DNA from 4 places in the Paenibacillus tianjinensis genome. Region 4 is predicted to be linked to each of the others. Evidence: riboswitches for the same ligand, from Rfam matches in the RefSeq annotation. Region 4 holds a riboswitch; each other region holds the start of a gene.
The links. A riboswitch is a leader RNA that binds a small molecule or an ion and turns the genes downstream of it on or off. The one in region 4 is predicted to bind cyclic di-GMP.
Positions count from the first base shown of each region.

Region 1: it holds a riboswitch for cyclic di-GMP, as region 4 does, so the genes downstream of both, JRJ22_RS27785 (flagellar assembly protein A) here and JRJ22_RS02525 (transglutaminase-like domain-containing protein) in region 4, are expected to answer to the same signal.
Region 2: it holds a riboswitch for cyclic di-GMP, as region 4 does, so the genes downstream of both, JRJ22_RS04075 (PA14 domain-containing protein) here and JRJ22_RS02525 (transglutaminase-like domain-containing protein) in region 4, are expected to answer to the same signal.
Region 3: it holds a riboswitch for cyclic di-GMP, as region 4 does, so the genes downstream of both, JRJ22_RS25805 (DUF6612 family protein) here and JRJ22_RS02525 (transglutaminase-like domain-containing protein) in region 4, are expected to answer to the same signal.

Region 1 is NZ_CP070969.1:5,993,350-5,996,463, forward strand. It holds gene JRJ22_RS27780 (FUSC family protein) at 1-1,058, shown strand, start outside; cyclic di-GMP riboswitch class I at 1,257-1,347, shown strand; gene JRJ22_RS27785 (flagellar assembly protein A) at 1,320-3,114, shown strand, end outside.
Region 2 is NZ_CP070969.1:946,052-949,165, forward strand. It holds gene JRJ22_RS04070 (sugar phosphate nucleotidyltransferase) at 1-1,076, shown strand, start outside; cyclic di-GMP riboswitch class I at 1,215-1,294, shown strand; gene JRJ22_RS04075 (PA14 domain-containing protein) at 1,307-3,114, shown strand, end outside.
Region 3 is NZ_CP070969.1:5,552,029-5,555,142, forward strand. It holds gene JRJ22_RS25800 (ABC transporter substrate-binding protein) at 1-697, opposite strand, end outside; gene JRJ22_RS25805 (DUF6612 family protein) at 887-1,786, opposite strand; cyclic di-GMP riboswitch class I at 1,828-1,918, opposite strand; gene JRJ22_RS25810 (beta-galactosidase, LacZ type) at 2,073-3,114, opposite strand, start outside.
Region 4 is NZ_CP070969.1:572,481-575,594, forward strand. It holds gene JRJ22_RS02515 (GtrA family protein) at 1-318, shown strand, start outside; gene JRJ22_RS02520 (class D sortase) at 371-1,021, shown strand; cyclic di-GMP riboswitch class I at 1,143-1,223, shown strand; cyclic di-GMP riboswitch class I at 1,298-1,378, shown strand; gene JRJ22_RS02525 (transglutaminase-like domain-containing protein) at 1,393-2,202, shown strand; rRNA gene JRJ22_RS02530 (16S ribosomal RNA) at 2,574-3,114, shown strand, end outside.

The sequences.
Region 1 (3,114 bases), 850 kb from region 4:
CCCTTTATATGATACGGATCACACTGGCTGCTTCACTCTCCTGGGTGGCAGTTCATAGCCTGTACGGTGACCATTACTTATATTTTGCCCCGCTTGCAGCTATTCTGATTACCCAAGGAACGGTTAAAGCCTCGCTTGAAAAAGGCTTATACCGCCTGCTCGGCATTGTGCTCGGCGGAACGGTCAGCCTGATTGTCGGCCGCTTCCTGGATATCGGCATTCTCTCGATCCTGCTGATCCTGCTGCTGGGCATCGGTATTGCCACCGCGTGCCGGATTAATATCCAGGCCGTGTCACAGGTTGGCGTGACCTCTGTTCTCGCGCTTACCTTCTACCATGATCACTATATTGTGTGGAGAATTGCCGAGACTCTAATCGGCGTACTGATTGCCTTATTGATCAATATGATTATCGTCTCGCCCAAAGGGTTCGTCAAGGTGAAAAGCCTGGCGCTCGAAGGAAGCCTGCTGCTGGCGGATTCCCTGAGCGGGATGGCTACCGGCGGCAGAGACGCAGCAAAGGCCCAGAAGGCGCTGACCCGCTCAGGTGAACTGCTCGCGAAGAGTGTCCGGCTGCGCCAGGAAATGCAATTCACCTTATCGCACTACCCCTGCCGCAGCGGACTGCGCGGGTTGACACAGGCTACGGCCCATCTGCAGAAGGTTCACTTCTACGTCAAAGAGATTGCCGACGAGCTCTCTCTGCTGCCTGCGCATTATGCTGCCGCAGACTGGATGGTGGAGGTTGCCGGCGCAACTGCCGACTGCATCGCCCTGTACGGGACCAAGGCATTGTCGGACGCCGAAGTTAAGCGTCCACTGCAGGAGTCGCTCCGGCATGCCCGTGATCTGCAGCTGGCCTGGTTCTCCGAGCTGCAGGGAATATGCCCGCTGACGGCTATCCGCGACCTCGGTGCTGTCTTCTCTCACCTCAACCGGGTGCTGGAGGTCATCGAACAGGCCGATTATGCGGCAGTTTCGGCCGCACCTCTGCCGGCAAGAACCGAAGCTTCACGCAGTATCCATCTTGTAAATAATGGACTCTCCCACAAGCTTTAAGCTTGGGAGTGTCCTTTTTTTTGCTGCTGCAAAATCTTATATATTTCAGGTGAAATTACAGTTGAAAACCGGCTCATACAGGAATAAAATTAGGATTGTTTAAAGAAGTTGTCGAAATGCAGTACTATAGTACCAGTTATGATCATTTTATTGTCGATTACTTCATTAAATGACCTCATGCTGAGTGTTTATCATGTTCATGTATAAAGGCAAACTGCCCGAAAGGGCGGGACGCAAAGCAATGGGCCTAACAATGCCGCTGTGCATTCATGGCTGCCAGGCTGCCGGTTTGATAATACGAAAAGCGAGGTTATACCTATGCCGCAGCGCATCCTTGACCATTCCCGGCATGTGTTCAGTAAAACGATGCCGTCCTTTAGCACTATTTTTCCGATGGAGTCCTCTACCCCGTCCTATCCGTTCAGCGGAGTGGGCGGAAATGAGGATAAGGATGGAATAATCATTGTACAGAATAGTCAGATTTTCATCACTCCCCCTCTATGCGGCGGCAAGGCTGCCCTGATTTCTGCTGTTCACCCTGTCGTTCTGAAGATGGAAGGCGAGAAGGTAACTGAACCCACCCGGGTCACTTCAGTCAATCATCTGAGCTGGGAGATCAGTGAGAAGCCGCAGTACCAGATTACGATTTCCGAGGATAAGCTAAGAGCCTACTTTACCCTCTACCGTGTGGAGAAGTACGCCTGGAAGCTCGTGAATTGCCCCGCCTCCGCCGAAGTCTCTGTCCGGGCCGAGCCGGACTATGATCTGCTGCTGTCTAAGCTGACTGTAGATCAGATTCTTGCCGGCTTTCCTAAAAGCGCCTTCATTCCTAATCTCAACATTCCTGCTCTTTACGCCGAATTAAATAATCCGACCTATCTTCCGGTCTGCATTGCTGTGGGCAAAGCCCCGGTTCCCGGGTTCAACGGCAGGCTGGAGCTCTTGCTGCAGCCTGATATGGCTGATGAGTTCAGCCGTCAGGAAGCCCCCGACCCTCTGAATTACCTGAACTATCCGGGGATTGCGTCTGTCCATCCGGGAGAAGTGCTGGCCCGCAAATTGCCTCCGCAGGAAGGCTTGCCCGGCTTTGACGTGTATGGCGGCATTCTGCCGTCACCCCAGCCGGAGGATATCCGCCTGATGCACGCCGCCGATATCTCGCTGCTTCCAGGCGGAGAGATTATCGCACTGCGTGAAGGAAGACCCCGGATCACAGGCATCGGCACACCGGTGGTGAGTATTGATTTCCCTTCTGCCTATATTATGCCGGGGGGCATGGATACAGCAGACGGAGTCTTTATGTTTGCAGGAGATGTGGTTGCACCGGAAGGAGTCAGGGACCAATCCATCATTGAGGCTTTTGGCAATGTCTACATATACGGTGATGTCCGGGGGGCTGTGATTACCGCCACAGGCAGCATTGTGATCCGGGGAAAGATAACAGACAGCCAATTATATTGCGGTTATTACGGAGCAAGACAAGGGCGGCTGTACCTGCATTCCGGTCACCTGATCGAGGAAATAACAGCACTGAGAAAAGCAGCCAGGCTGCTGGAGCAGAATCTTAAGTCACGTCAGCAGACTGTGAAATACGGACTGGTAGTTATGCTGCTGCTGGAGAGTAAATGCAGCCATATACCGGGTCTGCTTACCAGGCTTCAGAACCTGCTTTTAGACAATGAGTCAGCCTGTCCTATGGATACAGAGCAAATTAAACAACTGCTGGAGGTCTTCCTGCACCCGGGGCAGTTCACCGACTTCATAACGGATTCCGTGATTGGGACGTTGTTGAAGCTGCTTGAGGCGTTTTGCGAGCGGATTGAAGGCCTGCAGGAGGAGAGTGCCCGGATTGATGTTGCAGAGGCGGAAGGCTGCATGCTCCAAGCCGGCGGAGACCTCTATATACATAAAGAAGGCGTCAGGAACTGCACACTGCGGGCATCCGGGAATGTTCAATTCCTCCTGGAACAATCGGTATGCAGCGGATCCATAGTCGAAGCGGGCGGAGCGATCACCCTGCAGAGCGCCTGCGCAGAAGCCGGCCAGCAATCGGTTC
Region 2 (3,114 bases), 370 kb from region 4:
ATTCGATGGCCGGTGTTTCTCCGGACGAAACCGTCGCTATCCTGCCTGTTGATCCCTATGTAGAAGCTTCATTTTTCGATACCGTAGTCCAGCTTGAGCAGACCATGGAGGAAAGCGGCGCAAATCTGGCGCTGATGGGCGTAGTTCCTGAACATGCGTCAGAGAAATACGGATATATCATCCCTACCAGTGCTGAGGCGGGAACAAGCGGATATCTGCAAGTGAGCCATTTCCAGGAAAAACCTGACCGTGTACAAGCCGAAGGTCTGATCAGCAAAGGAGCCCTTTGGAATTGCGGGGTATTCGCTTTCCGCTTGGGTTATCTGCTTGATATTCTGCAACGCAAAGGGCTGCCGCTTAACTACGAGGAACTTCAGAAGCAGTATAAACTGCTTGCCTCCATCAGCTTTGACTATGAAGTGGTGGAAAAAGAGGAGAATATCGTGGTTCAGCCTTATGCAGGCTTCTGGAAGGACCTGGGTACCTGGAACACGCTGACCGAAGAAATGAGCAGCAATCTGGTAGGAAAAGGTGTTGTCACGGCCGATTCTGAGGGGACCTGCCTGATCAATGAGCTGGATATTCCGATCACAGTCATCGGGGCGAAGGACTTAATTATCGCCGCCAGCCCGGATGGCATCTTGGTTACGCATAAAGCGGAAAGCCCGCGGATCAAAGAAGTATTGAAGTCTTACGAGCAAAGACCGATGTTCGAGGAACGCCGCTGGGGCCATTACAAGGTCATTGATTATGTGAAGTACGATGAGGGCAATGAAGTCCTGACTAAGCGGATTTTTATTGAAGAGGGCAAGAACATCAGCTACCAGCTGCACCGCAAACGCAGTGAAATCTGGACCTTTGTAAGCGGGGAAGCCAGTATTGTGATTAACGAGAAAATGCATAATGTGAAGGCTGGCGATGTGGTTCGCATCCCAGAAGGCACCAAACATGCGATCCTTGCGCTGACGGATGTGGAGTTTATCGAAGTGCAGACCGGATCCGAGCTGGTGGAAGAGGATAATATCCGAATCACCTTGGACTGGAAGGATATAGCATTGCACCAGTTCATTTCGTAGGCCTAAATAATCTATTTAACCAATTGTTACAAATCCAAAACAGGTATTTAGAACCATTTATTAAGAAATCTTCATTTTTGCTATAAACCTACAACTTAATAGAGTCGATACTTACGGTAAGAAGGAGAAATCCTTCCAAAACGACAAAGGCAAACCTACTCGAAAGATAGGGACGCAAAGCTATAGGGCCTCTTAAAAGTGGCAGCCTGGCTACCGAAAGGAAGATCATTTTGAAAACTTACCGTAAGTTTCGTTTGTTGTCCGCCGTGTTGTCTCTGGCTGTGTTTTTGTCCGCCGTACCGCTTGGACTAGGATTTGCACCTTCCTCGGTTAAAGCAGCTTCAAGTACAGCTGTGCCAGTTAATCCGGACGCTTCAGCTGAAGCCGTCAAGCTCCTCGATAGTCTGTATTCTATTTCCGGAAAAGGAATTATTTCAGGCCAGCATGATTATCTGGAGAGCCCGGATGAATTTAGCAACAAGCTGAAAGGAACAAGCGGACAATATGCCGCACTTCACGGATATGAGCTGGGAGTTATCAGCGGACAATCCGAAAGCACCGCCGCAATGCAACGGAAGAATGTAGTCAATAGTGCGATCAACTGGTCTAAATCCGGCGGTATCGTAGCCATGACTTTTCATGAGAATCTGCCGGGCACTACGTATGATTGGGCTAATGTGCAGAAATCATTGACACAAGCAGAGTTTAACAAATATATAACACCAGGTACGGCACAGTACAACGCACTGATTGCCGATCTCGATAAAGTTGCAGTTTCACTCAAAAGCCTGCGGGATGCAGGAGTCCCCGTACTTTGGAGACCTTACCATGAGATGAACGGAGACTGGTTCTGGTGGGGAAAGAAGACCAACTTCGCCGGACTGTGGAATATTATGTATGACCGGTTTGTTAACTATCATAAACTTAACAATCTGCTGTGGGTATGGAATCCGAATGCTCCGAATGCCTGGTCTGATCCCTATGAGCTGACCTATCCTGGTGCGAATAAGGTCGATGTACTTGCAGCTGACATATACAATAATGATTATATGAATAAATATTATGACAGCCTGGTCAGTCTGGCTGCCGGTAAACCGGTTGGCATCGGTGAGAATGGCGAGATGCCGAGTATAGCTAAGCTGCAGCTATCCCAGAAGAATTACGTTTATATGATGAACTGGGGAAAAATGCTCTATGATAACAACAGCACGACTACAATCACAAGCTTTATGAATGACAGCTACACCCTGACCCGGGATGAATATAAGGCATGGACAGTCCCTGGTGCAACGGCAACGCCGACAGCAACGCCAACAGCGACACCAACGGTAGCGCCAACAGCGACACCAACAGTAGCGCCAACAGCGACACCAACGGCAACGCCTACAGCGACACCAACTCCAACGGTAGCACCTACAGCTACACCAACGCCGACCTCCTTACCTGAAAATACATTGCAGGCACCGGTACCGCTGGTAAACGGGCTTACAGGTGAATATTTCAAGAATATGACGCTGTCCGGCACGCCTGTGCTGGTACGCAATGATAGTTTACTTAATTTCAACTGGCGTCAGGCATCACCGGATGCTTCATTGCCTGTAGATATTTTTTCCGTACGCTGGACCGGTCTGATTAAGCCTTCTTATAGTGAAACCTATCAATTCTATACAACATCGGATGATGGTATTCGTGTCTATGTGAATGGAACGGCCGTTATCGACAGCTGGATGAAACAGAGCGGTACCGAGCGTACCGGAAGCATTGCCCTGAAAGCAGGACAGTATTATGACATTAAAGTAGAATATTATGAAAATGCCGGTGACGCCAATATCCGGATGATGTGGCAGAGTCCAAGCCAGGCCAAAGTAACCGTTCCTTCAAGCGCATTGTTCTTAAAAAGCTCCATATCATCTATAAATACTGTTGAATCGTCATTAATGACGAATTCGCTGGCCATGGTACAGACAGTAACAGTGTCGCCAGCGCCGACAGCAACGCCAGCGCCGACAGCAGCACCAACGCCGACAGCAACGCAAGC
Region 3 (3,114 bases), 1.3 Mb from region 4:
TGTCTCCGTCACCGGATACCATGCCATAACCCTTAGCTTTTACCTTGGCAGCTGCTTCGAAGAACTTATCCCAACCCGGGCCAATTTCGGTTTTGATTGTAGCAGGATCGTCTGTTCCAAACACATCCTTGGCAAGCGAGCGGCGATAGATAAAGGCACCACCAGTTGCCTGATAGCCAAGACCCTTCAGCTGTCCGTCTTTGGAGCCGATGTCCACGGAGTATTGAGCAATGCCCGCATCCTTAACTAACTGGTCATCCAGACCCAGGTCAGCATAATTAGCGGCATAGCTGGAAGCGTCGCCTTGCGTATACTTGAGCACGAATGCTGATTCAGCTGCATAAATGTCCGGGGCATCTTTACCGCCAGCGGCCAGCGCCTGGTCAAGAGCCGGCTGGTAAGCGCCATCGGTAGTAGCGATTACCGTGGTTTTGAACTCCACATTCGCTTCAGGATGGATTTCCAGATACTTTTTGGTCATGTTCGGAATCTCATCCGTGAAGCTCCAGAGATTGATGGTGACTTTCTCGCCATTGCTCTTTGCCGGAGCTTCGGTAGCGTTTGCAGCCGGGGCTGTAGTTGGGCTTGATGCGTTTGAGTTCGAGTTTGAATTTGAGTTACCGCCGCACGCTGCGAGAGCAGATGACATCACGAGCAATGTGGAGATTCCTACTAAAACACGTTTCATACTTTTCATACTTTGCCTCCCCTTTTTTCTTAATCACTCGGTTTTATGTAACCGCATTCATATTATAGAACCTAGGGACCCCGGACATAAGTCACCTGCCATTGGGAGAAATTCCACTATTTTTGGATTTCACTCCCTATTAGACAAAAAAAGACACCCGGGCCATACCTGGGTGTCTCCATGCTCTCTAATGTTCTATTATTCTAGTTCAGCAGGTTTTGTAATCGTTGTAACCTTGTTGTTCTTAGAATATTTAGCTTCAATTTTTGTAGTATATGTATCTTTCGTTCCGTCCGAAGCCAGCGCATAACTCAGATCAACGGTCAGCTTTTCTGTCTGCCAGGTCTTGGTATTGAGGAACAATTTCCAGGTCGCGCTTTTCGGCTCCAGCGTCTCGCCGTCCCAGAGATTTTCCTGGTCATAGAGGGCAATGAGTCCCTTAGCCGCTGCCGGATCGGTTACCGTAACCTGCAGAACGGTCTGGGTGCCGACAGTAGTGACTTTCATCGACTTTTTAACATTTTTGACCGAATTCAGCATCGATGCAGGATCATACTGGGCTTTGGAATAAAAAGACTCCCATTCCTGCTTCTCCAGTCCGAGCCAATACTGTGCATCAGGATCGATGGGCTCTCCGTCGCCGTCTGTTACTGCATCAGAGCTGCTAACCTCTCCGTCTTCTCCGGTATCTGCGGCTGTATCCTCAGAATCAGCAATAAGTTCGCTTCCGTCTACAAGATAGTAGAATTCCTTATCATTGGCATATAAATCGTAGGATGTTTCCAGTAAACTGATATCCACGCTGCCTGCTGCTGCAAAATTCGGCAGACGGTTGATATCCAGCTTCAGTGTGTTGGTGTTGCTGACCTTCACTCCGCCGGTCTGAATCTCCTGTTTCTTGATTACATCCAGGTGGAAATTCTTCAGCGTTTTGGCAGCTGCCGTTACTTTGCCGATGACTTGATCCACGGTAGGCGGTTTGGCAGCTGTCGCTGCTGCTGAGGCTACTTCAGGACCAGGCATCCAGCCCACCGTTCCTGACAGCAGCAATGCACCCGCAGCCATAATTGTACCTACCGTTTTTGAAACCTTCTTCATGTAGTTCCCCTTTCGGGTCCTTGCGTTAATCATAGATATCCCTATGCAGCCTGGCGATCATGACCTTCTATCTTCGGCTTTAGACCCATGGCTTTGTGTCATCCTCTTTCGGGGATTTTACCTTTAACGCGGACATTTGATTATTGGATTTTAATTGCAGGATGTTTGTCCCTTCATCAATTTACCATGGTTATAATTACCTGTAAAACAAAACCGGTCTTAGTTCCCTGCAACTCAGGACCAAGACCGGTTTGTGGTTTTAAAATACACTTAATGCTATGCTGCGCTATTCTTCTCCCATTCCCACACTGGAAAGGAAGAACTCATATTCAAGGGTTTGCTCGGCCGGAATGGTGTATTCCTTATGCACCGGTGCGCCCCAGCTGTCGTCTCCGCCTACACCCATTTGTCTTCCGGCTACCGTCACTACTGTGTAATGAACCGGCGGGAGCTCAAACGGATGTGAGGCATGCTCCAGCTCAAACGCGGTGTACGGGGACAGGTTACATTCCACCGGTGCAGCTGCCGGAGCCGAGATTTGCAGGCCTATCCCCGCTTCATCGGTAATCTTCACACGGCGTACACCGGTACGGTTACCCGATTCCTGCGGCACGAGATACCTGGACGGCAGCTCCTGCACCTTCCGGCTGAACACACCAAGTCTGGCGCCGAACGCACGGTCAATGTAGTTCTCCTCAGGCCCCATCGCATACCATTCCGACTGATTGTAATCCGCTGACATTTTGAAGGATAAAGCCACGATGGGCAGATCCGGAAGACCGGCAGCACCGGTGTAACGCGTTCTTACCCGGACCGTTCCGTCACCGTAGACGGTATAAGCTGTCTTGAACGCCAGCTCTTCATGAATGCTGAACCGGTAATCGAAGCTTACCGTTACTGCACCTTCCTGCTGCTCAAGGCTGACCTCAACGCATTTGCGGGCCAGGCTTGCCGCATACCAGCTTCCGGCATGGTACCCGAGCTGGGTTCCCTTGTCATTATCGGTAGTCGCACGCCAGAACAGCGGAGCCGGAGGTGCCTCAATCATTTCGTGTCCATGGTAGTTCAGCGACACTAGCGATCCGACCTGTTTGGAGAACAGAACGGTGAAGCCTTCACCGAGGACACCGATCTGCACATCACCTACCACAACCTTAAGTTCACCGGCTGGTTGCTCTGTTACAGTCTCCTCAACAACAAAGACAGATTCGCCAAAGGCAATTTCATATCCCGCTTCAGCCCAAAGCTCTTCTTCCTTCAGTACCAGAGAAGCCTGAATGCTGTATTCGCCCGGAGTTCCTTCCGTATGTGGCAGCTCAATCGGAACC
Region 4 (3,114 bases):
GCAGTATTTACCCTGCTTCATTCACTGGGAATGATCAATACCCCGGCGCAGATTATTTCTTATAGTGCAGGTACAGCAAACAGCTTCGTTTGGAATAAAAAAGTGACTTTTCGTGACCGCAACGCTGGCAAGAAGGGATCTGACAGGCTGCAGCTGGTGAAGTTTATCGTACTCAATCTGGTGGTGCTTGGAATTTCAGTACTGCTGATGCATCTTCTTACAGACAGCTTCGGGATTCAGGTATTGATTGCCAAGGTACTCGTTACGTTCGTCACTGTGATTATCAATTTTTTCGGAAGCCGCATGTGGGTTTTTTAAGACAAATATTAGAACAGGGCTTGCCCGGTTCCAGACTAACGGGGTGATGAATATGCGGAAGTTTTCCTATTTGATTATACTGGCCGGAATCCTTGTCATGCTGTATCCGAAAGCGAACGAGTGGTATAACGACAGACAGCAGGAAAAATTGCTGGCAGAGGCTGAGCAGGCCTATAGTGAGGTTGTCCCAACGGCTGAACCGGATCTGAAAAAGCCGTACGCCGAGGTCACCCAGCTTTTGGCAGATGAATCAGCGGATGAGGAACAGGTGCAGCCATCAGCACAGCCCTCTCCGGAGATTAAGGTGGGCGGTAAGATTATCGGAATTATCCAGATCGACCGGATTGACTTGAAGCTGCCTGTCTTAGAGGGGGCGACCAAATCTAATATGAAGCATGCTGCTGCCCATATGAAGGAGACGGCTCCGCTCGGCGAAGTCGGAAATGCAGCCATTGCCGCTCACCGGTCAAGAACTACGGGGAGACTGTTCAACCGGTTAAATGAAGTGAAGATCGGTGATATGATCTCAATCAAAACGAGTGCAGAAGAATACCAATACAAGGTTTATGATATTTCTGTAGTAGAGCCGACGGATGTATCGGTGCTGAATGGGGATAACATGAATAAAATCCTAACTCTGATTACTTGTGATCCGCTGGTAAATCCGACACACCGCCTGATAATCCACGCAAAATTATCCTGAATTTGAGGCTGGGGAGAATTGACCCGAAATATGATAAATTTTAGTGGAAAGTGTTAGAAATCTAGCAATTTGGGGCTTGTATAAAGATGACAATATGATACTATATAACTATAAAAGCTATACACGATAACGGCAAACCTATCGAAAGGTAGGGACGCAAAGCTAAAGGGCCTTCCCGAAAGGATGGCAGCCAGCTACCGAATGAAGGGCTTTTTTTGTTTGCTTTTTTAAAGTGAATCTAGCATTTATTGGTAGATGAGAGAACAGATAAAGCTACAACGATAACGGCAAACCTATCGAAAGGTAGGGACGCAAAGCTAAAGGGCCTTCCCGAAAGGATGGCAGCCAGCTACCGAAAGGGGTTTTATCCAATGAAAAAGTTCTATTTTATGTTATTAACCTTGTTTGTAGTAGTCACATCAGTTCAGACAAGCCCAGCTACGGCCGCAACAGCAGATTCGAGCTGGTTGAATACAACGAAATTGGATCAGGGAGTTGTCGCAGTTTCTTATGAGGTACCTACAGACAAACGCATTAAGGTCATGATCACCAAGGACGGCAACAGCTACACTTATAACTTATATGCTTTCCAATCTACGGAGTCTTTCCCGCTGCAACAAGGTAATGGAACCTATAAAGTGTCTATTCTTGAGAATACAAGCGGCAACAAATATAAAGTAGTTTCTTCTGAGAATGTAGAACTTAACCTGAGCAATGCCAACGCCGTATACTTGAGTTCCGTACAGAACGTGAAATGGAGCTCTTCCGATAAATCTGTATTGAAAGCTAAACAGCTTACACAAGGACTGACTACAGATGAAGCAAAGGTAAAAGTCATTTATAACTACATCGTTGCAAATGTGAAGTATGATTACCAGCTGGCTGCAACTGTTACACAGGATTATATCCCGAAGAACGACAACACATTACTCACCAAAAAAGGAATTTGCTATGATTATGCTTCGCTATTTGCTACCATGCTGCGCAGTGAAGGGATTCCGACAAAATTGGTAATGGGCAATACCAGTTATGTTTCAACGTATCATGCTTGGAATGAAGTACTGCTTAACGGTAAATGGGTAACAATCGATACAACAGTTGACGCTGGATTGGCTAAGAACAGTAAAGAAACAGCACTGATCAAAGTAGCGAGCAAATATAGCGCTGCAAAATTTTATTAATAATTCATTATATAAATCCTAGACAATACGTAAGATAACTTGCTTAAAGATTAAGCAGGTTATCTTTTTTAGTTAAGGGGGTTGCTTTTCAATAGGTATCTGCGGTATTATAGGTAAGCGTTGTTAGAGCGCACAAAAGTTTGGCTGAAATGACTGAATAAGAAATTTCAAAAAAAACTTGCGTTTCTAAATCAAACGTGATATATTATAAGAGTTGCTGGTGATGAGCTAATGGTCACTGACAACGAGCTTGATCTTTGAAAACTGAACAACGAGTGAGTATCTGGAGATCACCTCGGTGAGATCCAAAATTAGAGAATGCAAATTCTCGTCAGATGTTTCAAAATGAGCAATCGCTCTTTCTAAATACCAATTTGGAGAGTTTGATCCTGGCTCAGGACGAACGCTGGCGGCGTGCCTAATACATGCAAGTCGAGCGGAGCTTATCCTTCGGGATAAGCTTAGCGGCGGACGGGTGAGTAACACGTAGGCAACCTACCCCTCAGACTGGGATAACTACCGGAAACGGTAGCTAATACCGGATAATTCCTTTCTTCTCCTGAAGAAAGGATGAAAGGCGGAGCAATCTGCTACTGAGGGATGGGCCTGCGGCGCATTAGCTAGTTGGTGAGGTAACGGCTCACCAAGGCGACGATGCGTAGCCGACCTGAGAGGGTGAACGGCCACACTGGGACTGAGACACGGCCCAGACTCCTACGGGAGGCAGCAGTAGGGAATCTTCCGCAATGGGCGAAAGCCTGACGGAGCAACGCCGCGTGAGTGATGAAGGTTTTCGGATCGTAAAGCTCTGTTGCCAGGGAAGAACGTCCGGTAGAGTAACTGCTACCGGAGTGACGGTACCTGAGAAGAAAGCCCCGGCTAACTACGTGCCAGCAGCCGCGGTAATACGTA